DNA from 4 places in the Verrucosispora sp. WMMD573 genome. Region 2 is predicted to be linked to each of the others. Evidence: riboswitches for the same ligand, from Rfam matches in the RefSeq annotation. Region 2 holds a riboswitch; each other region holds the start of a gene.
The links. A riboswitch is a leader RNA that binds a small molecule or an ion and turns the genes downstream of it on or off. The one in region 2 is predicted to bind cyclic di-AMP.

Region 1 (7,683 bases), 2.9 Mb from region 2:
GGGACAGAACCGCCCCGTCCCCTGTGGATGGGAGCGGCCCCGTTGCGTGACAGTCTGGTGAGGACGGCACTACGGTCGGAAGGCATCGACGCTGGCCACGGTGGGGTCCGGGTGCCCCGATCCGGCGCTGGGCGGCCTCTTGGCGATCTTGACAGACCCGGTGGAGGGGACATGGAACGCGAGCAGCCTTCCGACCTGCATGAGTTGATCCGTACGCAGCTTCGCCGGCTGCGTACTGCCGCCGGCATGAACCAGGAGGAGTTCGGTCGGCGGACGAACTATTCGGCGTCCCTGGTGTCCGCTGTGGAGGTGGGCACCCGCCCGCTCGATCGGCCGTACGCGAAGCGGGCGGACGAGGTCCTGGAGACCGGGGGCATGTTCGAGGAGTTGCTGCGGACCGCCGAGGTGCTGCGCCAGCCGGCGTGGTTTCTGCCCTACCTGGAGGCCGAACGCAACGCCCGGCAGCTCCGCTGTTACCAGCCGACGCTGGTGCCGGGCCTGCTCCAGACCGAGCGCTACGCCCGTGCGGTGATCCGGACCGACGCCGCGTTGACCGAGGCGGGGGTGGAGCGTCGGCTGGCCAACCGGATGGCCCGGCAGACGGTGCTGGAGCAGGACGACCCGCCCCAGCTCGTCGCGGTGATCGACGAGGTGGTGCTGCGGCGGGTCGACGAGGAGCTGAAGGACGTGCTGGTCGAGCAGGTGCACCATCTGATGGAGCTGGCCACCCGGCCCAACATCAGCGTGCACCTGGTGCCCACCGGCGTCGCCATGCACGATGGACTGACCGGCCCCTTCATACTGGCGAGGAGCGCGGACGGCGGCTGGGTGGGTAATCTGGACACTCAACTCGGCGGCGTCCTGGTCGACAAGGACGACGACCTGAGTGTCCTGCTGTCGAAGTGGGAGACGGTGCGCAACGAGGCACTGTCCGGCCGCCAGTCGATCGAGCGCATGAAGGATGTTGTGAAGCCATGGATCTGAACGGCGCGACCTGGCGCAAGTCCACCCGCAGCGGCTCCAGCGGCAACGACTGCGTGGAGGTCGCCGACAACCTGCCCGGCATCGTGCTGGTCCGCGACACCAAGAACCGCGACGCCGCCACGCTGGCCTTCACCCCGGCGGCCTGGGCGAGCTTCGTCGGCCTGGCGAAGCAGCACCGCGCGCACGCCTGACGAACCCCGAGCTACGTCGACCCGGCAACCAGCATGACCCGCCGCTTGACGTACCCGAAACGGAAGCCCTCTGCCAGCGGGCCGAGGGCTTCCGGGTGCAGCGGGACGATGCGATCAGGCCGAGTAGCCGCGGGTGGCGGCCCAGTTGGCGAGGTCGATGGTGCTGATCCAGTACGACGGGTACGAGGCGTCGGCCGAGTCGGCGATCTTCACCAGGCGGCCGGAGTCCTCATAGCCGACCACGGCGATGTAGTGGCCTCCCGGGAAGGAGTGCCAGCGGCCTGCGTTGTCGGTGACGGAACCGGCGACGTTCACCACGACGCCCCGCCCGTCGGTGATGGCGGCGACGACGTCCGCCTGGAGCTGGTCCATCTGGGCCGGGCTGGCCGCACCGCCACGGATCATCGTGGTCTCGTACGGGTCGCCCTTGACGACGGCGTTGAGGACGCGGGTGGTGTCCTCGGCCGAGTTGGTGCCGGCGAACGTGGTGCCGAGCTGGCTGGCCAGGGCGTCCTGACTACGCGCGACACCGGCGGCGCTGAGCGCGTTACGCACGGCGGCGGGACCGCAGTAGTAGCCGTTGGTCTGGGCCTGGTGGTCGTACTTCAGAACCTTCGAGGCCGGCGGCTTCGGTGCCGCCTTCTTGCTTACCAGGTCCGGGTCCGAGGTGGCCTTCGGCGACGGCGAGGCGGCTGCGCTGGCCGGCGCGGCACTGCTGGATGCCGCGCTGCTGGGTGCGGCGGTCGTCGGCGCGACCTCCGCCTGACTCGTCGCGGCCACCGTGTCGCTGCGCAGTTCGGCGGCGGTCGTGGCCTGCGTGGGTGCCGGGGTGTTTCCGGTGCCGGCGAGAGCCGCTCCGGTGCCGGTGGCCAGGACGAGGGCCACGGCAGCGCCGGCAACGAGCTGATAGGGGCGTTCGGTGACCAGCCGGCGGAGCCGGCGGGAGAGGGTGTGCTTCACGGTTCCTCCACGGGCTGAGGGGAGAACGGCACACCGGCTCCGGCGGTCGGGTCGGCAGCAGGGCGCCGACGACCGCCCGGGTGAGCGGGACAGGCCGTTCAAGGGGTACGCCCGGAAAGGCCGGGCGGTGGCGATGACCGGGGGTCAGCTCGCGGCGATCGGGCCGGCGAGCACGGGCACCGCAGTGCCGTGGAGGCGGGGGAACGGGGGGATCACATCGGACTGCACGAGGGTTGGTACTCCTTCCGTCACCGCCGACCGGGTTAGCTGACGGATTCGGGCGGGAAGACGCCCTACCGCGAGTCGAGGCTCGCGGATTCACCCCAGTGGTGCAGTGGGTCCCCGGTTCGTGAGATCACGATTGAGCGGGTCGGTACGGCGTCGCTTCCTGCGATCGATTACCGCACCGGACGCGCTGACACTACTGGCCGGTCACCTCGAAGCCAACCCACCCTGACCTGCTTAAACATCATCTGGGGCGGCGATTTTCGGGTACCGGGGAACTGCCGTCGCCCAATGGGACCGATGGCATTTCGGGCACCTTCGGGTAACAACCGGACGGCCGGTGGAAATCTCAGTGGAGATTACTGCGGTAATCGCCTTACCTACGATCAGTGACCGAATTTCCGGCTAATGTGACTCAGCTCACGGAATTTCAGCCGAAGCGAGCCGGACGCCAGCGCGGGAGCAGGCCGGGTCGCCCGACGGTGGCCCGACCGGAGACGGGCAGCCGGTTCGGTCGGAGCCGCTCGGCGGCCGCGTACGCCTCGGCGGAGAGGGCGCGAGCCGCCTCGGCGGCCAGTTCCGCCGCCCGCCACAGTTCCCGCTCCCGCTCGGCGGCCGACCGATAGGCCGCCAGGCGGTTGTCACGCACCACCCGGGCGAGGACCACCTCCTGCTCCGCCGGGTGACGCCGGGGGTCCCAGCCCGACCGGCGTGCCAGCACGTCGCTGAGCTGGCGGGCGGTCAGGTCACCACGCCAGTGGGCGGCCATCGCAGCCCGGCGCAGCCAGCGTTCGCGGGACGCGTACTCGGCCGGGGTTCGGGGGGTGCGTGGGGTCGGCAGTCCGGCGACGTCGGCCAGCCGCCGGGCGGCGGCCTCCGCCTGGTCGTACGCGGCCCAGGCGCGGTCCAGCTCCGTCTGGGCTACCCGCCACGCCGTACGCCGTCGCTCGGCGTTCTGCCCGGCGCCGGCTGCCGCGACCGCCACCTCGTCCGCGTATCGGCGCAGGTCGGCCTCCTCGGTCGCGGCGCGGAGCGCGTCCTCGTCGGCGGGTCTTTCCACCGGCTCGGCCGGCTCCGGACGGGCGACCAGCACGGTGAGTACGCCCAGCGCGAGCACGAGCAGGCCCGACCAGATGGCGGCGGCGCGTGGCACCTCGATCAGGAACTGGTAGAGAACGGTCTTCTCCATGTCGGCACCTCGGGGAAATCGGTACGGCGCCGGTGGCCGTACCGGCAGCGGATCGCGAATGGCGTTGCGGCGCGATTGCGGGTTCGCGCGGCGGTGTCGCTCGTTCTGGCAGCTGCCGACGGCGCGGCTGACGCAACGGGCTGGCAGGTGCTCGGCGCGGGTGCGGCACCGAGCGGTGCGGACGCGACGGAAGGTCGCCGGAGATCAGGCGTGCGGTGGGGCGCGGGCGGCCTGGACGCCCCCGACCGGGGCCGCCGGCACCCGCGTGACGCGCGCAGCGACGCTGCCGAGCGCCGTCAGCCCGGACCGACCACAGGCCGTCGGCTGTGTCGCGGACACCCCGGCCGGGTCGGTGGGATCGTCGGCGCCCCGCGCGGTCGACGAGGCGCAACCTCCGGCCGGGTCCGCTGAGTGACCGGCACACCGCGAAGTAGACGTCGCCAGGCCAACCAGGTCGAGGCAGGCGGCCAGATCGAACGGCACGGCCAGATGGAGAGCGGTGGCCGGGTCGAGGGGTGCGGCTTGGCCGCGAGCGGCGGCCAGATCGAGCAGTGCGGGCAAATCGAGCAGTGCGGGCAGATCGAGGGGTGCGGCCAGATCGAGCAGTGCGGCTTGGCCGCGAGTGTCAGCCAGGTCGAGGGGGGCGGCCTGGTGCCAGTCGGCGGACGTCGGTGGTACGAAGGTCTCGATCGGTGTTGCCGTGGCCGTGAACCGGTCGGCGGCGGCCGGGTGCCCCGGCAGTGCCCAGGGGCCGAGGGTGAAGGCGGCGGCGACCGCGAGCCCGGTCAACAGCCGCGCGGCCCAGCGCGCCAACCACCACAGAGGACGGGCGGGCGCGGCGGGAAGCACGTCGTCACGCTACCGCCACGACCGGCCGGGACGCACCAGCCACGGGCGTGTCGAAATCGCCCGGCGCGTCGCCGGGTACGTCGATACGGGCAGGTCAGGCTACTCCAAACCTACCGTCCGTGATGGACGGTCGCCGCTATGATCAACGCCGCCGGCAGGGTCCGCACCGTCCCGGGATGCCCGCTGTCGGGGCAGTCCGACCACCGACGGTCCGGGCGACGTCTCGGAACCCGCCGCGCCCGGCGACCCGGAGCGCGCCGCGCCGCCCGGCGGCTCGGAGCGCGCCGCGCCGCCCGGCGACTCGGAGCGCACCGCGCCGCCCGGCGACACAGGTCGCGCCGCAGCGCCCGATGATCTGGTACGCGCCGCGTCCGGCGGGCCGGGTTGCGGCGGTCGGGATGGGGCCAGGCGACGCATCATCGGCTGTTCCACGTACCTGTGCAACAGAGCGGCCAGTCCCAGGGTGAGCAGCAGGAACCCGACCACCGCGAGCGGACCCCACCAGCCGGGCAGGCCGGTACCCCAGTCGCCGGTCAACCGCAGGATCGTCATGATCACGAAAACGTGCACCAGGTAGAACGCGAACGAGACCTCGCCGAGCCAGACCATCGTCCGGGAGCGCAACGGCGAGCGCCGCCCGTGCACGTCCGCGTCGGCCGCAGCGGCGATCACCAGGACGTACGCCGCCGACAGCAGCGCCGCCCAGAACTCGGCCCGGATCCACTGGGAGGCCGCCACCCAGGTCAGGACGAAGATCAGACTGGCCACCGGGAGCCGGGGCCCCCGCCAGCGGCCCCGCAGCATGAGTTCGGCCGCGGCCACGCCCATCCAGAACTCCAGCGAACGAACCAGCGGGAAGACCTGGGTGAACCACCACCGATCCGGCTCCGGAACCAGAGCCTGCCCGGGCCAGAGCGCCAGGATGAGCAGCGGCACCGCGATCACGACAGCCCACAGCAGCCACGGTCGGGCCCGTCGCACCGCCGGCAGCACCAGCGGTAGGCACAGGTAGAAGAACAGCTCGCAGGAGAGCGACCAGCTGACGTTGTTGATGCTGTAGAAGTGGCCCGGCCGCGGATCCCAGGCCTGCACCAGCAGGAGATTCTCCAGCGCCGCCACCGGGTTGATCGGATCGGCGAACCAGAGCATCGCCAGCATGGCCAGCGCCCACAGCACCAGATGATTGGGATAGATCTTGGCGAACCGACGCCGCCAGAACCGGCGCCGGGAGGCACCAGGCCGCGCGGACCAGACCAGCACGAAGCCGCTGAGGATGAAGAAGAACTGCACCCCGGACAGGCCCAGGGTGAAGATCTCGCCCACCACCGCCTGCGGACCGGGATCGGCGATGATGCGCATGGTGCCGGCGTGGAAACCGAAGACCAGCAGCGCGGCGATCCACCGCAGCCCGGTCAGCGACGGCAGACGGTCCGCGTCCGTACGCTCGCGTGGGGTGGTCGCCGACGGCGCGAGGGACGTGCTCGTCATGCCCACCTCCCGGTTGTCGACCCCGTCACTCGTACGCCAATCTCCTCGTGGCCGCCGGAATGACGGCAGGAGCCGTTCTCCCGTGGAGGCAACCGGTCGGCGCGGCCCGCCGGGCACCCTACCTCGGGTAGCTGGCAGGCAACTGCCTGGCTCGGCCGCCCCGCCGCACTCCGGAGCAACGCCTGCTGCGACATTTGTCCAGATCGATCACCGGCAGCCCTCCAGTCGGACAGGTGCCCCCTCGTTAACCTGGCACTCATCGGCTGTTCAAAAACTCCACCGTGCGCGGCCACGTCAGGTTCCAGGTTCGTCAACCCGGATGGCCGAAGGTTTCCGGGTGGTCACACCGCCGACGCCAACGCCGCTGCTGAGCATCGTCGTGCCGGTTTACGGCGTCGAGGCGTACCTGCGCCAGTGCCTGGACTCCATCCACGGCGACATCCCGCCTGCCGAGGCGGCTCAGGTCGAGGTGATCGCCGTCGACGACGCCTCGCCGGACCGGTGCGGCGACCTGCTGCGCGGGTACGCCGCCGAGCATCCCGGGCTGCGCGTCCTGCACCTGGACCGCAATGTCGGCCTCGGACCGGCCCGCAACGCGGGCCTGGACGTGGCCACCGGCCGGTACGTCTGGTTCGTCGACAGCGACGACTGGCTGCCGGCCGGCACGATCCCGGCCGTGCTGGACCGGCTACGAGCGGACCGCCCCGACGTGATGATGGTCGACCACCTGCGGGTGCACGAGTGCGGGCGCGAGGAGGTGGACGCCAGCAGCCGGCTGCTGCGCGCGATCCCCGGCGTGGTCCGGCTGGCCGACCGGCCGCACCTGCTACGCGTGCAGCACACCGCCTGGAACAAGGTGGTACGCCGGGAGTTCATGGCCGAGTTGGGGCTGCGCTTCCACCCCGGCTGGTACGAGGACATCCCGTTCAGCCACCCGCTGCTGATCGGCGCGGAGCGCATCAGCGTGCTGGACCGGGTCTGCTATCTGTACCGTCAGGGCCGCCAGGGAGCGATCACCTCCACGCGTAGCGGTCGGCACTTCGACGCCTTCGAGCAGTACGACCGCCTTTTCGCCTGGCTGCGGCACCGGCATCCGGACGGACGCTGGCACGCCGAGCTGTTCGACCTGATGGTGAACCACTTCCTGGTGGTGGTCGGCAACGACGACCGGTTGCATCCGCACCTGCGCCGGGACTTCTTCCGTCGGGTCGCCGCGCACTACCGCACGTACCTGCCCCGCGGCGGCTACCCCCGACCAGGCGGAGTGTCGGGGCTCAAGCACCGGCTGGTCGGCCGCGACAGCTACCTGGCGTACGCGGCGCTGCGGCGGGCCCATCGGCTCGCCGGCCGGCTCCGCGGCAGCACCGGCGGGGATCCCGCGACAGGCGGGTCGGCCCCGGCACCGGGCAGCCCGGCCCAGGACCGCACCTTGGTAAGCACGCACGGAAACGGATCGGAATGACGTTCAAGATCGGGTCGCATCTGGTCGGCGCCGGAGAGCGCCCCTTCGTGGTGGCCGAGATGTCCGGCAACCACAACGGAGACCTGGACCGCGCCCTGTCCATCGTGGATGCCGTGGCGGCCAGTGGCGCGCACGCGCTGAAGCTTCAGACGTACCGGCCGGACACCATCACCATCGACGTGGACACGCCGGAGTTCCGCATCTCCGGCGGGCACGAGCTGTGGGGCGGGCAGAACCTCTACCGGCTCTACGAGAAGGCGCACACCCCGTACGAGTGGCACCGGCCGATCTTCGAGCGGGCCCGCGCCCTCGGGCTGACCGTCTTCTCCTCCCCG
Region 2 (7,683 bases):
GCGCCGGGCCAGCAGGGCGCCGTCCGGGCGTACCGACGGCCGGACGCTCATGCCGTTGCTGACCCCGAGTACGCCCTTCAGTTGGCCGACGGCCTGTTCGGCGGCGCGGCGCTGGTACTCCCACTCGACCTCGCCGTGCAGGGTGACCCAGCCCTGGGAAACCGTGACGTCGAGCGCGTCGACCGGCACGAACGCCTGCCACTGGAGGGCGTGCTGGACCGCGGCGGCGATCTCCGGGTCGGTGCGTTCGGCGCCGGTCACCAGTCGCACCGCCAGGTCGTTGGCCACCGCCCGCACCTGAGCGACCCGGTGCGCGGCGCGCTCGGCCGCCCACTTCTTGGCGTAGCTGTCCACCCGCCCGGTCAGCGTGACCACGCCCTCGGTGACGGTCACCCCGATCTCGTGCGGCCGGACCCGGGGCTCCCAGTCGAGTTCGTCCAGCACCGCGGACTGGATGTCCTGGTCGGTGCGGTTGATCGTCGAGATGCTGGCCATCGGTCGCTCCCTTCTCACCGTGCTGGCGCGGACCGGCGAGCCGGCACGCTAGGTGCCGGTCGGCGGGTCCGGCACGCCAGGTCCGCCGCGACCGAGCCTGGTGACCATCCGGGTGAATTGGCCTCACCCGGATCGGACGAGGTCGGCAGCCCTGACCGGCGCTGCTCGGAAGGTGCCGGCGGGTGCAAGGGTGACCGCGACGACGGGCCCCGCCCGACCGCCTCGGTCGGTGGGGCCCGTCGTCGCGGAGACCGTCAGCTGACGGGATCGGTCGGGTCGGCGGGGGAGTCGGGTCGGTTCACGTCGACGAACTCGATGTCCTCCAGTGCCCGGTCACGGCTGCCGGCGGCGCGTGCGGCGGTACCGGCGGCCCAACCGACCGCGGCACCGACCAGGGCGGCGCCGATCAGCAACGTCCACGGCAGCGCCGGGCGGCGTCCGGCGAGTGCGTCGAAGGCGCGGCTGGCCCGGTGACGCGCCTCCTCGGCGGCCGACTCGACCAGGTCACCGGCGTCGCCGGCGAAACCGGCGGAGCTGTGGCGGGCGGTACGGGCGGAGTCGCGGATGCTGTCGCCGGCGTTGTTCACCGCCGAGACGAGGTGTTGCCACGCCTGGTCCGCGATCCGCTCCGGCTTGCTGCGGCGCTCCAGCAGATGTGTTCCGAACATGTGGTTCCCTCCTCGACAGTGCCGGAGCCGGTGCACGCATCAGCTGTCGGCGGCGTTGTCCGGCCGGTGGCGGTTCGCATCGAGAGGCTGTGCCCACACCGACCCGGACGCAAACCATCGAACCACCCGCCCCGACCGGAAGGGCAGGTGCGTCCCCGGGCGTGGTTCAGGCCGCGCCCGGTTCGCCGCACCGGGTGGGGTCAGCGGACGACGACCGCCACCACCGCGGCGCGGGCGAAGTCGTCGTCATCGTCATCGTCGTCGTCACCGTCACCGCCGCCGAACCCGCAGGCCAGTACGAGGGCTAGTAGGGCACTGACACCGGCGAGCGCGGCGAGTCTGCGGAGCATGATGTCGTCCTCCCGTCATAGGGGTCACCCGTGATGCTAGGCACACCGTGCCACCGTCGCGCGTCCAGCGCAGGTCAGGGCCGGTGCTCGTGGGCACGCCGGCAGTGCTGGAAAACGACGGGGATGGCGTCGGCCCGCTACGCTGGTTCGGCGGCGTCGGCGGCAGCCGAACGCTGAGTGATAAGGCCAATAAAGTTCGGATGTGGGTGATTTGTCGTGCCCGGATCCGTGAATTGCTCATCCCGAGGGGTGGCGACCGAGGTGCTTGAAGGAATACTGTCGGTCGCGGCCCGCGTACTGATGAGGCGCCCGTCGTACGGGCGAGTGGAGGTGCTCGCGTGAGCCTGTCGATCCTGCAGACGGTTCGGCCCGGTGGTGTCATCGAGATCGTCCCTCGGGGCGAGATCGACGTCGACACCGCGTACGAGGTGAAAGAGGCAATCGCCGAGGTGCTGGCCAAGGGGCGGCCGGCCCGGATCGAGCTCAACATGCGGCTGGTCACCTTCATCGACTCGGTGGGCATCAGCGCGATGGTCGCCGGATTCCAGACCGCCGAGGTCAGCGGGGTGAAGCTGGTCGTCACCGAGCCGAGCCGGTTCGTGCACCGGCAACTCTGGGTGACCGGCCTGCTCGGTCTCTTCGGCGCGCCCGAGCCCTACTACGCCGGGGCGGCCACGGCGCCCGAAGTGCTCCCGGGCGCCTGACCGCCGCGACGACCGCAGGGCCCTGGTCACTCCCCGTCGAGGCCGGACAGATCCACGTCGGCCGCCTCGGTGACCGCCCGCACCGCGGTCACCGAGGCATAGCCGTCGGCGAGCAGAGCCAGATCTGTGCCGGGCTGTACCGCCTGTCCCGGCTCCTCCAACGAGGTGCGCACGAAGCCGTGCCCGGACTCGGCCACGGTCATCTGCACCTGGCCGAAAGTCGCCAGGGTGGCCTGGCGTACCCCGCGCAGCCGACCCAGCGGTAGATCCGGCGCGTTGACGTTGAGCACGCTCTCCGTCGGTGCGGCGGTCAGCCGGGGCAGCAGATCCAGGGCGACGCGGGCGGCGGTGGCCCAGTTCCGTTCGGCGTCGCGTACCCGGGCGGCAGCCGCCACCGCGGCACCTCCGCTGGCCGCGGTGGCCTCACCGGCCGAGAGCACGTCCAGCGACACCGCCATCGCCCGGCAGCCGTTCGCCGCGGCGGTGAAGGCGGCCCCGACCGTGCCGGAGTGCAGCACCGCGCGCCCCGCGTTGGCGCCCCGGTTGATTCCCGACAGCAGCACCGACGGCGGCGGTCCGAAAGCGCCGTGTACGGCGATGAGCGCGATGAACCCGGGCGAGCCACCGACGCCGAACGCCGGCACCCCGTCGAGTTCCGGCAACGGATGCTCGCGGACCACCACGTGCCCGTCCTGCTCCACGGCGCTCATCGCGGCGCTGGTGCCGCTCGCCTCCTCCAGCGGGGCAGCCACCACCACATCCAGGCCCCGGTCGACGGCGGCCCGGGCCAGCGCCTGGATGCCCGGCGCGGCGATCCCGTCGTCGTTGGTGATCAGCACCCGTAGCGTCATCAGCCACCCGCCCGTTGTGCCAGTTCGTCGGGGGTGGTCCGCTCCTGGGGACGGCCGCCCGCCGGTTCCAACCGGACCCGGTCGACGAGGCCGTTGATCGAGTCGAGGCGGCCGGTGCCGAGGCCGTGTCGGGTGACGTTGAGCGCGCCGGCCGCCGCGCCGGTTCGGATCGCCGTGCGGACATCGCCGCCCTGGGCCACCACGGCGGCCACCCCGGCGGTCATCGAGTCGCCCGCCCCGCGCGGATCGGCGGCCTCCAGTCGTGGCATCCGCACCTCGAACACCTCGCCGTCTACCAGCGCCAACGCGGGCTTGTCGGCCCGGCTGACCACCACGTTCTCGGCACCGGAGGCGTGCAGGTCGTACATCGCGCGGGTGAGTTGTTCCTCGTCGTCGCCGTCGGCCCGCCGGTCGGCGATCAGCTCCTCGTGGCTCACCTTGAGGAAGAAGACGCCGCTCTCCAGGACGGCCGCGAGGTGCTCGCCGCAGAGGTCCACCACCACCCGGCCACCGTTGGCGCCGAGATCGGCGGCGAAGCGCCGGTAGAGGTCCGCGGGGACCAGGGACGGATGGTTCGGCCCGCTCAACACGCTCACCGGCGCGCGGAGGCCCTCACCGAGCGCGAGGTTGTACAACTCGTCCAGCTCGTGCCGGCTCAACGGCTGGCCGATGACGTCTACGATCTCCCGACGGGTCCCCTCGCGGCGGTCGTGCACGTACCCGCCGGTGCCGCCGGAGTCGCGGGCCACCACCTTGAGGTCGACTCCCTCGCTGACCAGCAACGGTTCCAGGACCTGCCCGACCTCGCCGCCGAGCGCCGCGCAGAGCACCACGTCCACGCCGAGGGACAGCACCATCCTGGCCTGCCACACACCCTGCCCGCCCGGGTGCAGGTGCAGTTCAGGCGCGTCGCTCGGCTGGTCGATGGTCACGGTCAGCAGCGGGGTCGGTGCGAAAATCATGACGCGGCCGGTCACGACCGCACCCCGTTGTCCGTACCGCCGCCGGGTCTGGCGATTCGCTCGTTCATGGCGTTCCTCCCGTTAGCGGACAAATACCGCTTCCTGGTACGACGGTAACCAAGGAGACGCGTCGATGCGCGCCGAAGGGACGGTGCCCCGCCGGCCGACGGGAAAACGCAATGCCGGGTGAACCGCTCGTGAAGAGCGGTTCACCCGGCGCGACGAGGAGGTCAGTACACCGACAGGTGCACGTGGTTGGTGTGGTCGCTGGACGGGTCACCCCGGGCGCCGCTGTAGGATTTCCAACCGCTGCTGGGCAGCCAGATCTGCCGGTACCAGATCACGTAGAGCACCGCGAGCCGGTCGGCGTTCTTGACGAAGTACGCCGCCAGGTTGTTGCCGTAGGTCCGGTCGCCGCCGGTCGCGTCCCCGCCGAAGCCGTTCTTCTGGGCCGCGAAGTCGCAGGCTCGGCCCTTCGGGTGCTCGCCTGAGCCGCCGGAGCGGTAGCAGGAGACGTACCGGGTGAAGCCGGCCGACTTGGCCTGCTTCAGCGCGTGCAGGGTGCGTGGGGTGATGCAGCCGTTGGCCGGGGTCGGGTCGTTGACGCTGCACGACTCCGAGGGCCACGATCCGTCGGAGTTGCGGGGGGCGGGCTCGGCGGTGGGGCTCGACCCGCTGCTGCGCGACGGTGACCGGGCGGCCCGCTCGGCGGCCCTGGCCCGTTCGGCCGCCTCGTCCCGCTCGATGGCCACGGTCAACGCCCGCTCGGCCTGATCCTTGCGCTTGGCCATCACGGCCACCTGCTTGCGTTGCTCCTGGATCTCGACGTCCAGGGCCTGCTTGGTGGCGCTGACCTCGTCCCGGGCCGCCTGGAGCTCGCGCAGCGCGCGGTCGGAGTTGGCGGCCACCGCGTCCAGGGCCGCCGCCCGGTCCATGAAGCCGGCCGGTGACCCGCTGTTGAGCAGCGCCGACGCGGCGCCCAGCCGCCCGTTGCGGTACGCCTGCGCGGCGATCTCGGCGACCTTGGTACCCCGCTCGGCGACCTGGCTCTCGGTCGTCTTGAGTTGCTCGGCGAGCGTCTTCTGGCGTTTCACCGAGCGGTCGAGCGCGGTCCTGGCGTCGAGGTAGCCCTTGCTGGCGGCCTCCAGTTGGGCCCGCAGTGCCGGGGTGCCGCCCTCGTCGTCCACGTCGCCCGGTGCTGCCGCCCGCAACGGCTGCGGTGCCGCGGCGGCGGGGGTGAAGGGGGCCAGCGCGACGCCGAGGGTGAGGGCGAGCGCGGCGGCGATCAGGGCCGCCGTACGGGCGGCCGGTCTTACCGTTGCCACTGCTGGCATGCACATGTCCTTCCGTCAGCCGCCGACCGGGTTAGCTGACGGGTTCGGGACGGAAGATCCCTACCGCTGGCGCGGATACACCCCAGGAACATGGTTCCCCGGTTCGCCCCTGGCGGGCGATTAGGCGGCGGTCGCCGCCGGCACCGGTGGGTGCCGCCTGGCGGAGGCCGGGTCCGAGCCTACCGGTGCCCAGGTGACCGGTGCAGCTGCTGTTACTGCTGGTGTTCGGTTGTTGACTAGTAGAACAGAACAAAAGCGGACAAAAGGCCCTTTTTCGATTCTTCCGGTCACCACTCTGCCGCCCCGCAGTGCCCCGGATCCGATCGCGGCTCGATCTGGAGGGTCGCGTGCTCGATCTGGAAGTCCTCGTGCAGCGCCGCGCGGGCCGCCGCCAGCACGGCGCCGACGTCGGCGCCCGGTCGCACGGTCAGGTGCGCCGAGGCGACCTCCATGCCGGAGGTCAACGTCCAGACGTGCAGGTCGTGGACGCCGGCCACGCCCGGGACCGCGGCCAGCCGGTCGTACACCGCGGTGACCTGAAGGTGTTCCGGAGCGGCCTGGACCAGGATGCGTACCGCGGCCCGGCCCAGGCGCCAGGTCCTGGGCAGGATGAACGTGGCGATCGCGACGGCCACCAGCGGATCGGCCCACCACCAGTCGGTGACGGCGATCAGCGCGGCGGCCGTGATCACGCCGAGCGACCCGAGCAGGTCCCCCAGCACCTCCAGGTACGCCCCGCGCAGGTTGATGCTCTCCCGTGCCCCGGGACGCAGGAGGGCGAACGCGGCGACGTTGGCGAGCAGGCCGAGTGCCGCCACCACCAGGACCGGGCCGGCGAGCACCTCGGGCGGATCGCCGAATCGGCGTACCGCCTCGACCAGCACGTACACCGCCACGCCGGAGAGCAGGACGGCGTTGCCCAGGGCCGCGAGCACCTCCAGTCGGTAGAGCCCGAAGGTGCGTTGTGGGTCCGTGTCGGCCCGCCGGGTGGCGGCTACGGCCGCGAGGGCCATCCCGATGCCCAGCACGTCGGTGAACATGTGCCCGGCGTCGGAGAGCAGGGCCAGCGAGCCGGTCCGCAAGGCGGTGACCGCCTCAACCACCATCAGCGTGCTGAGCAGGGCGAACGCCGCCCACAGTCGGCCGGAGTGGCGATGCGCGGCGTTCGACACCGCAGCATGATGGTGGTCTTGGCCGGCGCCCACCCGAACACCTTGCGTGGTCCGGCGGGCCGGGGACGCAACTATGCCAACATCGCTATAAGTGCAATCGTCGGGCTCGCGATCTCAACCGGTCGGGTCGACGGTGGTCAACCGCTGGGTGGCCCGGGACAGCGCGACGTAGAGGGTACGGACACCGGAGCCGGGCTCCGCGCGGATCTCCGTCGGGGCGACCAGCACCACACCGTCGTACTCCATGCCCTTGGCCTCCAGGCTGGTCACCACCTGCAACCGCTGCCCGCCCAGCGCCCCCAACCAGGCCGCGACCTGGTTCCGCCGGGGCACCGGAGTGATCACGCCGACGGTCCCCTCGACCTCGCCGAGCAGGGCGCTGCTGGCCGTCACGACGGTGGTCTCCAGCTCGGATGCCGGCACCTTGAGCTGGAGCGGGTCGATCCCGGTGGAACGGACCGCGGTGGGCAACGCGAGATCCGGGTACGCCCGCCGGATCTCGGCCGCCGCCACCGCGAAGATCTCCGCCGAGTTGCGGTAGTTCGTGGTGAGCGTGAACCGGTGCCGGCGGCGGCGTCCCAGCGCCTGGTCGCGGGCCCGGGCCAACTCCTGTGGATCTCCCGTCCACGCGGTCTGCGCCGGGTCACCCACCACCGTCCAGGACGCCAGCCGCCCGCGTCGGCCCACCATCCGCCACTGCATCGGTGAGACGTCCTGGGACTCGTCGACCACCAGATGGGCGTAGTCGCGGTAGTCCTCGGGACGTTCCCGGGCGGCCTGCCGGGCGGCCCGCTGCCGGTCGGCGTGGGTGCTCAGCTCACGTACCCCACCGGCCAGCTGGAACGGGTCGCGCTTCGGGCGGGCGGGACGCATCGGCTTGCCGAGCAGCGCGTCCAACTCGTCCAGCAGCGCGACGTCGGCGACGGTCGGGCCGGCCGTGTCCAGCCCCCGGTACGCCGTACCGAGCAGCCGGATCTCGGCACCGGAGAGCAGGCCGCCGGTGTAGCGACGCAGTCGCTGCGGATCGGCCAGCCAGGCGAGCACGTGCCGTGGGTGCAGCCGGGGCCACCACGCCTTGAGGAACTCGCGGAAGTCCGTCCGGTCGATCAGCTCGTCCTCGAAGGCACGCTGTTCCGGCAACCCGGCG
Region 3 (7,683 bases), 2.2 Mb from region 2:
CGCGGCGTCGCGAATGCGGGTGCCGGCGTCGAAGCGGAAGAGTCGAGGTCGTAGCAGCAGGCCGGTGACGGCGAGCAGCACCACGCCGAGCAGGCCCAGCCAGATGGCGGCGGCACGGGGCGCGTCGAGCAGAACGGAGGAGAGAGCGGTACGCATCATCAACACCTCGCGGTCGGGATGAGTCGTCGACTGTGATGGACGCGGGTTGTGACGGCGGGCCGGGTACCTGGAGCACGGTTGATGCCGTTCCCGGGCGGTCGGATCGGACTCGCCGGGACGGTCCCGGGATCACCGTGGCGGTGGCGCGATGAGGCCGGGTGGCCGCTGGGCACGGCCGGCGGGCGGCAGCGTCACCTGGCCCGATCGGTCGGCCGGACCACCGTCGGTCAGCCGGTGGGTGGGCCGCGCCGGGTCGGCTCGCCCGCACGGACGGCGGGCACCGGGGCGACGCGGTGGTCGATCCGGGTGGCGTCGGCCGGCGTGGCGTCGGCACCTGCGGATGGCAGTGGCGCGCTGTTCGCCGACACCCGCCAATCCTGGGCGTCCTCGACCGCATGGGCGGGCTCGACGGCGGGCCGGACGGTCGACATCGCGGTGGATGGCGAGCCGACGAAGACCGTGGCGCTCGGTGGCGGTACGGCGGTGGGCCGGGCCGGCGGATCGGCCGTGACGGCCCCGCCGATGCCGACGGCGAGCACCAGGGTCGCCAGCGCCATCCGGGTCAGTTCACGTAGTGCGCACAGCATCGCCGGCCACAGTGGACGGGCGAACGCTGGAGACGGCACCGGTCCAACCTATCCCGCCGTCGGCATGAGCGCAGCGCGGCGATCGTTCGGAGCGGGTGAAGCGCGCCACGTCGTCCGATCAGGAGGACCGCCGCCTCAGCGCTCGGCGGGGTCGGTCACCTGCTCCTTGGCGAAGAGGGCCAGCAGGTCACCGACCTCGTGGTCGGCCTCGGCCGGATGGCGGAACCGCCCGGCCGGGTTGAGGGTGTATTCGTTGCGCCGGCCCACCCGGGTGCGGTGCAGGTAGCCGCCCGCCTCCAGGTCGGCGACGATGGCCTGAGCGGCACGTTCGGTGACGCCCACCTCCGCCGCGACGTCACGTAGCCGGGCGGTGGGGTTACGGGCGATGGCGAGCAGGACGTGCGCATGGTTCGTGAGGAAAGTCCAGTTCCGCGCGCTTTCCCGTCCGTCAGTGCTCGCCATGCCCGCCATCGTATGACCCGCCGTTCGAGTACCCCGGCTCGCGCCGCTACCGGCCCCCGGTGCGGCCGAACGCAAGCGTCGACTGATGCATGAAGTGCATATCACGTATAGCTTGACGTGCGTTATCGCGCGTGTGACCGTGATGGCAGCCCGTGACCAGCGCCGGCCGGGATGACCAGGCATTTCTTCCAGAGATGAGGTGCAGCCGGATGAGTCGACCCGGATCGATCGGTCCACAGCCCGGACCGGACCGCGAGTTGCTCACCGCGGATCTTCCCGGTGCCCCGCAGCGGGCCCTCGCCGAGTTGCTCGCCGGCAACCGGCGGTTCGTCACCGACGCGCTGCGGCATCCCAACCAGAACGCTGGGCGGCGGGCCGCCGTCGCGACCGAACAGCACCCCTTCGCGGTGATCGTCGGCTGCTCCGACTCCCGGCTCGCCGCCGAGATCATCTTCGATCGCGGGCTGGGCGACCTCTTCGTGGTGCGCACCGCCGGGCACACCGTCGGGCCGGAGGTGCTGGGCAGCGTGGAGTACGCCGTGGCCGTGCTGCGTACGCCGCTGGTGGTCGTGCTCGGCCACGACTCGTGCGGCGCCGTCCAGGCGGCCCGGGAGGCACTGGCCACCGCCACCACGCCCCCCGGGCATCTGGGTGCCGTGGTCGACGCCGTGGTGCCGAGCCTGCACCGGGCACAGGACGCCGGAGTGGACGACCTGGACGGGATCGTGGACATCCACATCGCCCGGACCGTCGAGACGATGCTGGACTCCTCTGCGGCCCTCGCGGCGGAGGTGGCTGCCGGGCGGTGCGCGGTGGTCGGCATGTCGTACCGACTGGCCGCCGGCGAGGTGCGGGCGGTCGCCGCGGAACCAGCCGAACTCCGCGGTGCGCTGGCGACCGCGCCCTGATCCACGCCCGACGACCGTCCTGAACGACGACGGCCCTGAACGACGACGACGACCATCCTGAACGGCGGGGGCCGTCCCGCCACGATTGGCGGGACGGCCCCTGGTGCGTCGCGTCGGGTGGTCAGAGCAGTGACACGTGAACGTGGTCCGTGTGGTTTGACGGGCCGCTGTATGAGCTCCAGCGCTCCGTGGCCGCGAACCAGATCTGCCGGTTCCAGATCACGTAGTAGATGCCCAGCCGGTCGGCGTTGCGGACCAGGAAGGCCGCCAGGTTGTTGCCGTAGATCCGGGTGTCGTTGTTGTGCCACGGGCTGAAGCCGCTGTTCTGCAATGACCAGTCACAGGCCCGGCCCTTGGGGTGCTCGAACTTGTCACCCGGGCGGAAGCAGCCGACGAACCGGTTGAATCCGGCCCGCTTGACCTCCTTGTACATGTGCAGCGTCCGCGGCGTGATGCAGCCCGACGTGGTGGGGTCGTTCTGGCTGCACGACTCGGGCTTCCAGCCGCCGTCCGAGGAGCGGTTCGGCGCGATCCTGGCCACCGGCGAGGTGGCGTCCACCAGCCCGCCGGTCAGGCCGACACCGCCGACCAGCCGGAGGGACTTCTCCGCTTCGCTCTTGTTGCGCGCCATGTCGTTGGTCAGCTTCTTCTGCTCGCGCACCTCGGCGTCGAGCGCGAGCTTGGCCTGCTCGGCGCGGAGCTTGATCGCGTTGACCTCGCCCAGTTTCTTGTCGTTCACCAGGTTCAGCTCGTCCAGTGCCGAGGCCCGGTTGATGAAAGAGTCCGGTGCGCTGCTCTGCAACAGCATGGCGATCGCGCCGACCCGGCCCGTCCGGTACGACTGGGTGGCGATCTGGGCGACCTGAGGCGAGAGCGCGTCCAGGTCGGCCTGAGCGGAGCGGACCTCAACCGCCAGTTGGAGCTGGCGCTTCTTGGACTTCTCCAGTTTGGCCTTGGCCTTGGAGTAGTCCCGGGTGGTCGCCTCGATCAGATCGTTGAGCATCGGCGGGTCGTCGTCGTGCTCGGCGGGCTTGGGGTCGTTCGGTGCGGCCGTCGCCGGCATCGGACCGGCGAACACGGCGAACGCGGCGAACACGGCCACCACGGGCGTCAACCAGCGGCGTAGGGGTGCCGTCACTGTTTTCCCTTCCATCGACCGCCGACCGGGTTAGCTGACGGGTTCGGGACGGAAGTGGCCCCTACCGCTCTCGCGGATTCACCCCACGTACCTGGGTCCCCGGCTCGCCTCGCGGCGATTGGGCGGTGGCACCGCAGGCGCCGCTGCGCGCCTTCGGCGGTGACCGGCAGTGAGGTTACCTGACGGTCCATCTGTGCTTCTACGCCCCGAACCCGACGAGATGCGTCATTTCGTAATCGCTTTGGGTGACTAGCGACACGATTACGAGCCGCATTGGCAGGGGCGGTCACGTTGAGGAGTGTCACCATGTGGTGTCCGTGCTCCTGTCCGGGTCGGGCCACCCCGAAGGGGTGGCGGGGGGCGTGTTTCGGGTGGGTGGGGTGCTCAGCGCGCGGAGCGCCTCGGCCCGGTCCGTCGCCGGCCGGGGAATCACGGGGGTGGACGCACCGCCGGGGACGCCGGCGTCGCCGCCGCGTCCGGCGGTGGTGACGACCGCGGCCAGCGCGGTGGTCAGCGGTACCGCGGCGATCAGCCCGAGCGTGGCGACCACGCTTCGAACGATCTCCGTGGTGAGGAACTCACTGGTCAGGATCTGCCCCAGCGCGCGGGAGTCCGCGGTCAGCAGGAGCAGGAGCGGCAGCGAGGCTCCGGCGTACGCCAGCACGATGGTGTTCACCACCGAGGCGATGTGTGCCCGCCCGACCCGGGTAGCCGAGCGGTACAACTCCCGGCGGGAGAGGTTCGGGTTGGCGTGGCGCAACTCGTTGACGGCGGCGGCCTGGGTGACCGTGACGTCGTCGAGTACGCCCAGCGAGCCGATGATGATGCCGGCGAGCAGCAGGCCGTGCAGGTCGACGTCGGCGCGGAACATGGACAGGGTGGTGGCGTCCTCGCTGCCGAAACCGGTCAGGTGGGTGGCCCCGGTCGCGGCCAGCCCGAGCAGCCCGGTGAGCACCAGGCTGGCGAGCGTGCCGAGCACGGCCACCGAGGTCTGGGCGGACACCCCGTGGGTCAGGTACAGCACCACGAACATGATCAACGATGCGCCGACGATGGCGACTGCGAGCGGTGGCTGGCCGGCGCTGATACCGGGCAGCACGAAGGTCAGCAGGATGGCGAAGCTGGCGGCCAGACCGCCCAGGGCGGCCAGACCGCGTAGTCGCCCGAAGGCGACGATGGCGGCGGCGAAGAGTACGGCCAGCCACACCAGCGGCTTACCGCGTTGGTGCTCGGCGATGTTGTAGGCGCTGACCGAGGGGTCCTCCGGATCGATGAGCGAGACCAGGATGATGTCGTCGTCGACCTCGACGCGGGGAGCACCCGGCCCTGCCGGGATGGGTGTCTGCACCTCCTGCCCGGCGTCCGGTCCGGTCTGTACCCGGACGCTGACCGTGCCGCAGGGACCGTCCGCGGCCGTCGGGGTGCCCTCGGGTACCACCGGGTTGGGCGGGCAGGGCTCGCTGACCACCCGGGTGACCGTGCCGTGGTAGCGGGGGGTGTCATCGGCGGCCTCGGGGCGCGGTGCGTCCCGGGGCCAGAGCACGATGGCGGCGACCAGGGTGGCGAGAAAGAGGGGGACCACCGTCACGACAAGGATCCGCCGCACCCCCGGCGGGGTGGGCGGAGCGGAACGGGTGTGGTCGGCGCCCATTCAGTGTCTCCCAACGATTTCAGGGCTGAGTACGTGTCGATGGGCGAGACGGTTCAGTGCTGCCGGACGGCGATCTGGAAGGGCAGCCCGAATGGCCTGAACGTGGCGAGGCAGCTGCGTACCGTGAGCTGTGGACCGGCCCGTGACGGCCGTGCGGGCGTACGCCTGACAGCGACCTCGGGCCGCGAGGCACGGATTTCGGCTGGCCATCGTGTGCGAATGGTAACCAGCCCGACCTGCCGACGTCTGTCGTGAGGGTACGTCGGCGGGTCGGCTCAGCCGCGCTTCATCAGTCGGCCCACGGCGGCCATCATCTCGGTCGCCATCTCGTCGGCCCGACCCTCGGCGGCACCTTCGTGCATGCAGTGCCGGGCGTGCCCGTCGAGCAGACCGAGGGCGACCTTGTCCAGGGCGGCCTGAATGGCCGAGATCTGCGTGAGCACGTCGATGCAGTAACGGTCGTCGTCGACCATCTTCTCGATGCCGCGCACCTGGCCCTCAACGCGGCGCAGCCGGGCGAGGAGTTGGTCCTTGCTGGCGGTGTAGCCACGGATCGGTGCGGGTGTGCTCATGCGGGCAAGGATAACGTACCCCCTGGGGGTATGGTACGGTCGATGCGACGGATACCCCCGGCGGGTATCAGGGTGGGTGTTCGGCCCACCAGCTCGAAGAGGTGAGGAGAGCTCCATGGTCAGCACGACGTACCAGGTGCAGGGCATGACCTGCGGACACTGCGTCAACGCGGTCAGCACCGAGATCGGTGCGCTCGAGGGCGTCAAGGACGTGCAGGTTGATCTGGCCGCCGGTCGGGTCACCGTCACCAGCGACCAGCCGCTGTCCGACGACGCGGTGCGTGCCGCCGTGGACGAGGCCGGATACGAGCTGGCCGGCGCCTGAGCCGGTCGGCCGGTGGGCGGAAACCGAGAGGTCAACCATGCACACGGCGACGAAGCTGAGCGGCTTCGTGCTCGGCCTGGCGGCGGTGTTCGGCGCGGCGTACGGGGTGGGGCAGCTGACCGACCCGGTCAACGTGGTCGACACCGGCCACGACAGCGGGGGCGCGGACCACGGCGGTGACGCCGGCCACAAGGGCGACGACAGCCCGGAGGGAGCGGCCGGGCACCTGCCCGGCGGCCTGCTCGTCTCCGACCGTGGCTACACCCTGGTGCCGGTCGACGCGCCGCCGGGTGAGTTCGCGTTCCGGATCACCGGCCCCGACGGCCGTCCGGTGACCGGGTACGACGTCACCCACGACGAACGGATGCACCTCATCGTGGCCCGCCGCGACCTCTCCGGCTTCCGGCACGTCCATCCGGAACTGGCCGGGGACGGCACCTGGCGGATCGCCTCGCCGCTGGGCTCTGCGGGGGTGTGGCGGGCCTTCGCCGACTTCACCCCGACCGGCGGTGACCCCCTGACGCTCGGGGTCGACGTGACCGTCCCCGGAGCGCTGAGCGAGCGACCGCTACCCGCCCCGACGAGCAGCGCCACGGTCGACGGTTACACAGTCGTCCTCTCCGGCAGCCCGCAGCCCGGGCGCACCACGACGCTGACGCTGACCGTCAGCCGAGACGGCGCACCGATCACCGATCTGGAGCCCTACCTCGGCGCGTACGGTCACCTGGTGGCGCTGCGCCGTGGTGACCTGGCATACCTGCACGTGCACCCGGAGGGCAGCCCGGGAGACGGGCGGACCGCCCCCGGTCCACGGGTGAGCTTCGCCACCGAGTTCCCCTCGACCGGCGCCTACCGGCTCTACCTCGACTTCCGCCACCGGGGTGTGGTGCGCACCGCCGAGTTCACGGTGCAGGTCGGTGATCCGGGCGGCACCACCGGGCCGGCCGACCGGCCCGCCACCCCAGCCCCCGAGGACGGGCACGGGACTCCCGGGCACGAGCACGACTGACGGGACCAACCATGAGTACGAGCCGACCCCTGACCGCCGCACCGCACCTGATCGAGCTGGCCATCGGCGGGATGACCTGCGCGTCCTGCGCCGCCCGGATCGAGAAGAAGCTCAACCGGATGGACGGCGTGCAGGCCGCCGTCAACTACGCCACCGAGAAGGCGACCGTCTCCTACGCCGACCCGGTCACCCCGGACGACCTCGTCGCCACGGTCGAGAAGACCGGTTACCGGGCCACCCTGCCACCGCCGCCCACCCCGGACGCACCAGCGGCCGCCGAACCGGCGGATCCGCTTTCCGCCCTGCGTACCCGGCTGTGGGTCGCGGTGGCGCTGAGTGTGCCGGTGATCGCGCTGGCGATGGTGCCGGCCTGGCAGTTCACCTACTGGCAGTGGCTGTCGCTGACCCTGGCCGCCCCGGTGGTGGTCTACGGCGGGCTGCCCTTCCACCGGGCCGCGCTGGTCAACCTGCGGCACGGCGCCGCGACCATGGACACCCTGGTGTCGCTGGGCACGCTGGCCGCCCTCGGCTGGTCGGTGTGGGCGTTGTTCCTCGGCACCGCCGGCACCCCGGGGATGACCCACCCGTTCAGCTTGGACATCGGCCGTACCGACGGCGCCGGCAACATCTATCTGGAGGCGGCCGCCGGGGTGACCACCTTCATCCTCGCCGGCCGCTACTTCGAGGCGCGGGCGAAGCGAACCGCCGGGGCGGCCCTGCGGGCCCTGCTGGAACTGGGCGCCCGGGACGTGTCCGTGCTGCGTGACGGGGTGGAGATCCGGATCCCGGTCGACCAGCTCGCGGTGGGCGACCGCTTCGTGGTGCGGCCCGGCGAGAAGATCGCCACCGACGGAACGGTGGAGGAAGGGTCC
Region 4 (7,683 bases), 1.8 Mb from region 2:
TGTGGATGGAGGAGCGCATCGGCAAGCGGATCAACGTTGACCGGGTCGAGGAGGCCATGTCCACCGGGGCGAGGACGGTCGCCGTCGGCTGTCCGTTCTGCTCGACCATGCTCAGCGACGGGGTCAACGGCAAGGGTGCCGGCGAGCAGGTCGAGGTGGTCGACGTGGCCAGCGTCCTGCTCCGGTCGGTCAAGCCCGAGCAGGTGGGCGGTGCCGGAGAGGCCACCCCGGCGGCGAGCTGACCGGCCCGAACACACCGGGCGGGGCGGTACCCCTATCCAGTGCCGCCCCGCCCGGTTTTGAATTGACGTACGCAACTATAACGAATCGGCCGACACCCTTTGTATGCGTACCGTCGCGCAAAGGTGAATGAGCCGTTGGTCGCCTTGATTCCCCACCTACCGTTCCCTAATGTGGGGCACCGACCGCCATGGGTCGTCTGTCCCCGCCCCTTACCGCTCGCGGGACGCCCGGTGGTCGGTTGCAAAGGAGACGCTGCCGGTGGCAACCATGCCCCTTCATCGTCGTGCGCCAGGGCGATCTCGTCCGGGTGGCCTGCGTAGGGCCGCCCGTGGGCTCGTCGTCCTCGTCGCCGCCGCCGCGGTCGGTGCCGGCCTGCTCGCCGCCCCCGCGTACGCCGAACCCTCGGTCGACGAGATCGAGGCCCAGATCGACAAGCAGTGGCAGAAGCTGGAACCCACAATCGAGCAGTACAACAAGGTGCGCTCCCAGCTGCGGGTCAACAAGCAGAAGTCGAAGAGCCTGGAAAAGAAGATCCAGCCGTTGGCCCTGGAGACCGAGCTGGCGATGAACCGGGTCGCCGATCTCGCCTCCCGCTACTACATCACCGGCCCGTCCAAGGAGATCGGTGCCGTGCTGCTCAACTCCAAGCCGAACGAGCTCGGCGAGCAGATGGCCTTCCTTGATCGGCTGGCGTCACAGGAGCGCCGCGAGCTCGAAGGCGTCATGAAGATCCGCAAGAAGTACGACGACCAGAAGGCCAAGCTCGACGCGCTGATCGCCGATCAGGAGGCGAAGCAGAAGCAGCTGGCGGCGAAGAAGAAGCAGATCGACGCCGAGATCAAGCGACTGGAGAAGTCGCTGCCGGTGACCACGGTGAAGACCACCAACTGCCCCACCATCAACGGTGTGGTCAGCGACGCCGCCCGCACGGCCATCCGTACCGCCTGCGCCCAGGTCGGCAAGCCGTACGTGTGGGGAGCGACCGGCCCGAACTCGTTCGACTGCTCCGGCCTGACCCAGTACGCGTACAAGGCCGCCGGCATCTACCTCACCCACTTCACGGGTGCCCAGTGGAACGAGGGCAAGGCCGTCTCCCGTTCCGACGCCCGTCCCGGCGACCTCGTCTTCTTCCGCAGCGATGTCAGCCACGTGGGGCTGTATCTGGGCAACAACCAGATGGTCCACTCGCCACGGGCCGGCAAGCCGGTGAACGTCTCGCCCATCACGACCATGCCGGTCGCCGGTTTCCGCCGACCCGGCTGAGTCGCCCCAGCGTCCGCTGAGCGGTCGCGCAGAAGCGCCCGAGGGCCCCCGGTCAAGTCGACGGGGGCCCTCGTCGTTGTCGGATGTCAGCACCCACAGTGACGGCGCGGTTGTGTTGCGTATCGACGCCGATCGTCCCTACGCTGGGCAATCGTCGGCCGCTGGCAGGTCCGCCCACCCCGGGTGGTAACGGTCCGACACCGCCGAATCGCTCGTGAGCGAGCCCGGGAACCAGGTATCCGGGGTGAATCCGTGCGCGTCACGGTAGGGCGCCCCTTCCCGCCCGAACCCGGTTGGCGGTATGGGAAGAAGGAGTGCTGAGACCGGTGGCAGACCGTGCCCCGCGGCCGCCGTCACCACGTCCGGGATTGTCCGGCCGACCGACGGCTGCGCCGCGTTTTCGCTGGTACCGCTGCATCCCCGCCGCCCTGGCCGCGACCGCTGTGATGTTGACCGGCGGCGCGGCGGCCGCCTGGGCCGACCCCACGGTCGCCGACATCGAGCGCCGGATCGACGAGGACTGGAACCGGCTCGAACCCGTCATCGAACAGCACAACGCCACCCGGCAGGACCTGGCCGGCAAGCGACGGGATGCGGACGCCCTGGCTGCCCGGATCGCGCCGCTGCAACGCCAGGTGGACGAGGCCATGGATCGGGTTGGCAAGCTCGCTGCCCGCGCGTACAAGGGTGAGCAGGTACGGGCCGTCAACGCGCTGCTCGGCAGCCGGTCGCCGGGTGAGGTAGTCGAGCAGCTCAGCCTGCTCGACCGGTACGCCCGGGTCCAGCAGCAGGACGTCCGGCACGCGAGTGAACTGCGCGACGAACTCGTCGCGGCCAAGGCCGGGCTGGACCGTACCATCGATCAGCTGACCCGCACCGATGCCGATCTCGCGGCGAAGCGGCGACAGATCGACACCGAGATCGACAGGTTGCAGCGGCTCCGGCTACGGGCGTACGGGAAGGGCGGCGGTGGGCCGCTGCGGCCGGCGCCCTGTCCGGCCAGCTACCCCGGCGGAGCGGCCGGGGAAGCGGTCACCTTCGCCTGCGCCCAGATCGGCAAGCCGTACTCCTGGGGCGCCGAGGGGCCGGACGCGTACGACTGTTCCGGTCTGACGCTGGCCGCATGGTCGCGGGCCGGTGTCGCACTGCCGCACAACGCGGCCAGGCAGCGTCAGGTCACCGCGTCGGTCAGTCGCGGTGCGCTGCGCCCCGGCGACCTCGTCTTCTACTACCGGGACCTGCACCACGTCGGCATGTACGTCGGTGGTGGCTGGGTGGTGCACGCCTCCCGGGCGGGTCAGCCGGTGCAGATGAAGCGGCTGGACAGCAGCCCGGTGCACAGCTTCGGTCGGCCAAGCTGAGATGGCCGGGCTCGGCGTACCGCCGTAGGACCCGCTCCCGGAGCGGGGCGGGCTCCCTACTGGTGCGCGCAGTGGATCAACGGCCGCGGTGTCACCGGGTGGGCCAGGTGCGCCAGCTCTGCCAGGCGCGACTCGGTGTCGGGCCGCGCTGGCCCTGGTAGCGGGAGCCGTAGACGGCCGACCCGTACGGGTGCTCGGCCGGCGAGGAGAGCCGGAAGATGCAGAGCTGACCGATCTTCATGCCCGGCCAGAGGGTGATCGGCAGGTTGGCCACGTTGGACAGCTCCAGGGTGACGTGGCCGGAGAAGCCGGGATCGATGAAGCCGGCGGTGGAGTGCGTGAGCAGGCCGAGTCGTCCCAGGCTGGACTTGCCTTCGAGGCGGCCGGCGAGCTGGTCGCCCAGTGAGATGACCTCCAGCGTCGAGGCGAGCACGAACTCGCCCGGGTGCAGCACGAACGCCTGGCCGTCGGGCACCTCGACCGCGGAGGTGAGATCATCCTGTCGGGTCGCCGGGTCGATGTGGGTGTAGAGGTGGTTGTTGAAGACCCGGAACAGTTTGTCCAGTCGTACGTCGATGCTGGAGGGCTGCACCAAACTGGGCTCGAACGGTTCGAGCGCCAGGGTGCCCGCCTTGATCTCGGAGACCAGGTCACGGTCGGAGAGCAGCATCGACACACCATAGCTGCCGGTATGCGACACGCGTGTCGGACTACCCGCTTCGAACGTGTGTTCGATAGGATGTCGGCATGGCTTCCTGGTCCGAATTCGCCGCTGACGAGCCCCGACTCGCCGACGGGATCCGCCTTCTCATGCAGCAGTACGGCCCGGGCTTCGGCTACCTGGCCACGGTCCGCGCCGACGGCGGGCCCCGGGTACACCCGGTCTCTCCGGTGATCACCGAAGACGGTCTCTACTGCTTCGTGATCGACTCACCGAAGCGGCGCGACCTGGAGCGCGACGGCCGTTACGCGCTGCACTCGTTTCCGCCGGAGGAGAGCGACGACGAGGCGTACGTCGCCGGGCGCGCCCGGCCCGTCACGGACGACGCCACCGTCGCCCGGCTGGCGCTCGCCGCGCGGGCCGCCCCGCACGCCGACTGGTGCCTCTTCGAGTTCACGGTCGACGTGGCGATGCTGGCTCGACGGGAGCAGTCGGTGGCTGGGCCGAGTGAGCTGGCCTCCCGTCCGGCCGTCCAGGTCTGGCTCGACCCGGCCGGCGCCACACCCCAGGCCACGCGCCCGGTGCCGGCCCGCGCCGGGCGGCATCACCGCCGCGCCGCCTGACCCACACCCAGCAGGTGCCGGCCCCTTCGAAGGAGCCGGCACCTGCGGTACGCGGTGCGGCGGACGCGCTATGCCGCGCGGTACGCGTTCCAGGCGTTGATCATGCGGGTGGCCTGGCCCGAGGTGAACTGGTACATGCAGGAGTCGTACGAGTAGTCCATGAAGTTGGTGATCGGGTCGCGGCCCGAGCTTGAGCAGGTGTCCCGGCCGGTCGGGCAGCCGCTGGCCGGCGATGCCTCGGCCGGGGTGTCCGCCACCTGGTCGCCGCTGCCCGAGCAACCGCCCTGGAAGGTGTGGTACAGGTTCAGCCAGTGGCCGACCTCGTGGGTGCCGGTGTCGCCCTGGTTGTAGTTGGTGGCAGTGCCGCCGGGCAGCGATTCGCTGAGCACCACCACGCCGTCCATAACGTTCAGGCTGTTCTGCGGGAAGGTCGCCCAGCCGAGCAGGTTGTTGCTGAGCGCGCCGAGGTAGATGTTGAGCGTCGCCTTGTTGCCCTGCCGCAGCTGGGTCTTCATCTGCCGCTCGGCCGACGAGCCCTGCCGGATCGGGTACCACGACGAGTTGGTCACCCGGTTGATGCTCTGCAACTGGAACGCGAAGGCGGTCGCGGCACCACCGGTCGCGCCACTGAACGACTGGTTCAGCACGTTCATCTGGGACTGGATCATCGAGTCGGGAATGTTCCCGCCGGCCCGGGTCGTGTCCCGGCGGATCACGTGCACCACCACCGGGATGGTGACCGAGGCCGCAGCCGCCTGGGCGCTCAGCGTGCGTTGGCCAACTCGCTTGGCGCGCTCTTGCAGGATGTCGGCGAACTCGGCCTCACGCTGGTGCACCTGGGCGAGGGTCAACTGGTTCGGATCGTGCTTGACGGTGCTGCCACCCTTGGCCCGGGCCAGGGTGCCCGTCGGATCCTCACACACCTCGTCGGCCGTGACGGCGGCCGCCGCCGGGCTCGCGGTCGTGGTGGCGGCCGGCAGCAGGCCGACCGTGGCCACGCCGAGCACCAGTGCGAGCGACGTCGATGCGATGCCGGCCGTACGCCGGTTCAGCAGGACGGGACGCAGTCCCATATGCCCACCTCTTTCTGGCGACGCGACCGGGGGTTGTGTCGCGTCGTGCGGAAAACGTGAGGCAGACGTTACAACCGATAGACAGATTTGAACATGGCCATATGTTGCGGTGAGGAAACTTCTCGCTGTACCCACCCGGAGCTCAAGATCCACGCACTTTCGGGGATGTTGCTGCCTCCGTCCCGCCACGACGCAGCAACTTCGGGGATCCTGCTGTCTCGGACCGACCCTGGCGCGTCGCGCGTCGCGCGTCGCGCGTCGCGCGTTGCGCGGCGTGAGGGGTGGGGCCCTGGGTGCATCCGGGTGAGGGCTCGGGTAGAGTGATTCCGCTCGCGGGTGTAGTTCAATGGCAGAACATCAGCTTCCCAAGCTGACAGTGCGGGTTCGATTCCCGTCACCCGCTCCACCACGAAGGCCCTGGTCAGGATGCGAGTCCCGACAGGGCCTTCGACCTGTCCTGGGTCGCGAGCGGGGTCACGCTGTCCTGGGTCGCGAGCGGGGTCACGGCAGTCATCGACGCCGGCAGCCATAATCCCACCATGTCCGACTCCGCACGTGGTGCGCTGCTGAAGCACTTCCGATGGATCGAAGGCCACGCTGACGTGTGGGCGATATTCCGCGATGCCACGGCGCTCCGCCATGTCGTCGCAGGTCTGGTCGAGCCGTTCAGGAACTCGGATCTCACAGCCATCTGCGGGATCGAGTCCCGGGGATTCCTTCTCGGGGGCGCTGCGGCCGTGGAACTGGGCGTCGGGTTCGTACCGGTGCGCAAGCGTGAGGGGCTGTTTCCAGGCGACAAGATCACAGCGGCAGCCGACCCCGACTACCGTCAGCAGTCGCACACTCTGCGCGTGCAGCGATCCTCACTTGGATCACGCGACCGGGTTCTGCTCGTGGACGACTGGATCGAGACAGGCAACCAGGCACTCACCGCCAGACAGTTGGTCGAGCAGTGCGGTAGCACCTGGGTAGGGTGCAGCGTCCTGGTCGATCAGCTCCGTGACGATCGACGGTCGGCGCTCGGCACTGTGATGAGCCTGGTGCGGGCCGATGAGTTGCCCGTGTGGACCGGCTAGCCCTCCGTGCGGAACGCCTGCTCGCAGCCTTGCTGTTGGGCAGGCCTTCGTCTCCGGGCGCCGATCGGAGCTGCGGTGCCGGCGGCTGGCACCGAATCGCCATGCAGGCGGGGGCGGATCATTCCGGGCTTCGAGCACCCGTGTAGCCGGGTTCGTGGAAGCGGGTGCCCGTGGCCTGACTGCCGTGCGTCAGCGGAAAGGACGCGCGCGGGCGTGTCCGGGGCGTAGGGGCGCGGGGCGTGCCCGACCGTGGGCGGGTGCGAACTGTCCACTTTGACCGATGGGACAACGCCCCCGGGCCGTCGTTCCTAGGCTCTCCTCGGCGAGGAACGCCCACTCCGTGGAGAAAGAGGCATTCATGACCACACGCACCAGTCGGGCCATCGCGGCGACGGTCCTTGCGGGTGCCGTCACCGCGGCCAGCCTGCTGACGGGGGCGACTGCGGCCCAGGCCGAGCCGGTGACGGCCGGCACCTTCACGATGAGCGGTGATCCCGGCGACTGGGTCACCGGCGGCGCCACCTACAGCTACGACGCCGGTGCCGGAGACCAGCTGTCGATCCGCGCCGACGACCAGCTTCGCGGGGTCTATCTGTCGATCAACGGTCGCAACGGTGACTGGTGGTCGATGGAGCTCAGGGCGCCGGCCGGGCAGCAGCTCGCCGTCGGTGAGTACCCCGAAGCCACTCGCGCGCCGTTCAGCGGTGCGGGGGCCGGCATCGACATCAGCGGCAACGGCCGGGGCTGCAACACGATCACGGGCTCGTTCGTGGTCGCCGACGTGGCCTTCGGCCCGCACGGCTACGTGGAGCGCCTCGACGCCACCTTCGAGCAGCACTGCGAGGGCGGCACGCCAGCCCTGCGCGGGCGGGTCGTGATCGGCAATCCGCCACCGCCGGCTCCGCTGGAGTTCACCGTCACGCCGGCTGCGGACGGTGTTTTCAGCAAGCTGAACGGCAAGGCCACGGTGCACGGCACGGTGGTCTGCAACGCGGACGCGACGGTGCAACTCAGCGGCCTGGTCACCCAGGTCAAGAACAAGGTCATCATCCGCGGCCCGTTCAGCGGCCAGGTCGACTGCGTCCAGGGTGCGACGGCGCAGTGGTCCGCCACGGCGGACCCGACCGGCACCACGCCGTTCCAGCGGGGGAAGGTCGAGGTCACCGGCAGCGCCTGGGCGAACGACCCGAACTACCAGGGTGAGACCGTCCAGGTCGACCTCGCGCCGACCACGGTGACGCTGACCCGGGCGCCGGCCGCCGTCGAGGCTGCAATGTAAGGGCTGGTCGAGGCAGCACGAGAGGCCCGGTCCGAGGAAAGATCCTGGGGCCGGGCCCCTACGCGTGAGCGCGCGGCGCGACCCGCACCCGTACCATCGTGATC

Region 1: linked by a shared signal. The riboswitch ahead of O7601_RS15625 (C39 family peptidase) and the one ahead of O7601_RS28415 (hypothetical protein) in region 2 are both predicted to bind cyclic di-AMP.
Region 3: linked by a shared signal. The riboswitch ahead of O7601_RS09280 (hypothetical protein) and the one ahead of O7601_RS28415 (hypothetical protein) in region 2 are both predicted to bind cyclic di-AMP.
Region 4: linked by a shared signal. The riboswitch ahead of O7601_RS07195 (NlpC/P60 family protein) and the one ahead of O7601_RS28415 (hypothetical protein) in region 2 are both predicted to bind cyclic di-AMP.

The regions. Positions count from the first base shown of each region.
Region 1 is NZ_CP114901.1:3,396,416-3,404,098, reverse strand. It holds gene O7601_RS15635 (helix-turn-helix transcriptional regulator) at 172-984, shown strand; gene O7601_RS15630 (DUF397 domain-containing protein) at 975-1,175, shown strand; gene O7601_RS15625 (C39 family peptidase) at 1,290-2,135, opposite strand; cyclic di-AMP (ydaO/yuaA leader) riboswitch at 2,373-2,513, opposite strand; gene O7601_RS15620 (hypothetical protein) at 2,791-3,549, opposite strand; gene O7601_RS15615 (hypothetical protein) at 3,754-4,398, opposite strand; gene O7601_RS15610 (acyltransferase family protein) at 4,498-5,886, opposite strand; gene O7601_RS15605 (glycosyltransferase) at 6,224-7,348, shown strand; gene pseI (pseudaminic acid synthase) at 7,339-7,683, shown strand, end outside.
Region 2 is NZ_CP114901.1:6,281,619-6,289,301, reverse strand. It holds gene O7601_RS28445 (BON domain-containing protein) at 1-495, opposite strand, end outside; gene O7601_RS28440 (hypothetical protein) at 750-1,163, opposite strand; gene O7601_RS28435 (hypothetical protein) at 1,364-1,513, opposite strand; gene O7601_RS28430 (STAS domain-containing protein) at 1,852-2,217, shown strand; gene O7601_RS28425 (5'/3'-nucleotidase SurE) at 2,244-3,068, opposite strand; gene O7601_RS28420 (PfkB family carbohydrate kinase) at 3,068-4,045, opposite strand; gene O7601_RS28415 (hypothetical protein) at 4,261-5,364, opposite strand; cyclic di-AMP (ydaO/yuaA leader) riboswitch at 5,369-5,501, opposite strand; gene O7601_RS28410 (cation diffusion facilitator family transporter) at 5,652-6,569, opposite strand; gene O7601_RS28405 (AAA family ATPase) at 6,651-7,683, opposite strand, start outside.
Region 3 is NZ_CP114901.1:1,995,900-2,003,582, forward strand. It holds gene O7601_RS09260 (hypothetical protein) at 1-159, opposite strand, end outside; gene O7601_RS09265 (hypothetical protein) at 387-785, opposite strand; gene O7601_RS09270 (helix-turn-helix domain-containing protein) at 882-1,217, opposite strand; gene O7601_RS09275 (carbonic anhydrase) at 1,418-2,116, shown strand; gene O7601_RS09280 (hypothetical protein) at 2,238-3,254, opposite strand; cyclic di-AMP (ydaO/yuaA leader) riboswitch at 3,258-3,389, opposite strand; gene O7601_RS09285 (YibE/F family protein) at 3,556-4,905, opposite strand; gene O7601_RS09290 (metal-sensitive transcriptional regulator) at 5,181-5,477, opposite strand; gene O7601_RS09295 (copper ion binding protein) at 5,593-5,802, shown strand; gene O7601_RS09300 (hypothetical protein) at 5,840-6,811, shown strand; gene O7601_RS09305 (heavy metal translocating P-type ATPase) at 6,823-7,683, shown strand, end outside.
Region 4 is NZ_CP114901.1:1,558,956-1,566,638, forward strand. It holds gene O7601_RS07185 ((Fe-S)-binding protein) at 1-242, shown strand, start outside; gene O7601_RS07190 (C40 family peptidase) at 496-1,506, shown strand; cyclic di-AMP (ydaO/yuaA leader) riboswitch at 1,698-1,820, shown strand; gene O7601_RS07195 (NlpC/P60 family protein) at 1,833-2,867, shown strand; gene dcd (dCTP deaminase) at 2,959-3,537, opposite strand; gene O7601_RS07205 (pyridoxamine 5'-phosphate oxidase family protein) at 3,615-4,151, shown strand; gene O7601_RS07210 (zinc metalloprotease) at 4,220-5,224, opposite strand; tRNA gene O7601_RS07215 (tRNA-Gly) at 5,557-5,630, shown strand; gene O7601_RS07220 (phosphoribosyltransferase family protein) at 5,764-6,300, shown strand; gene O7601_RS07225 (hypothetical protein) at 6,659-7,579, shown strand.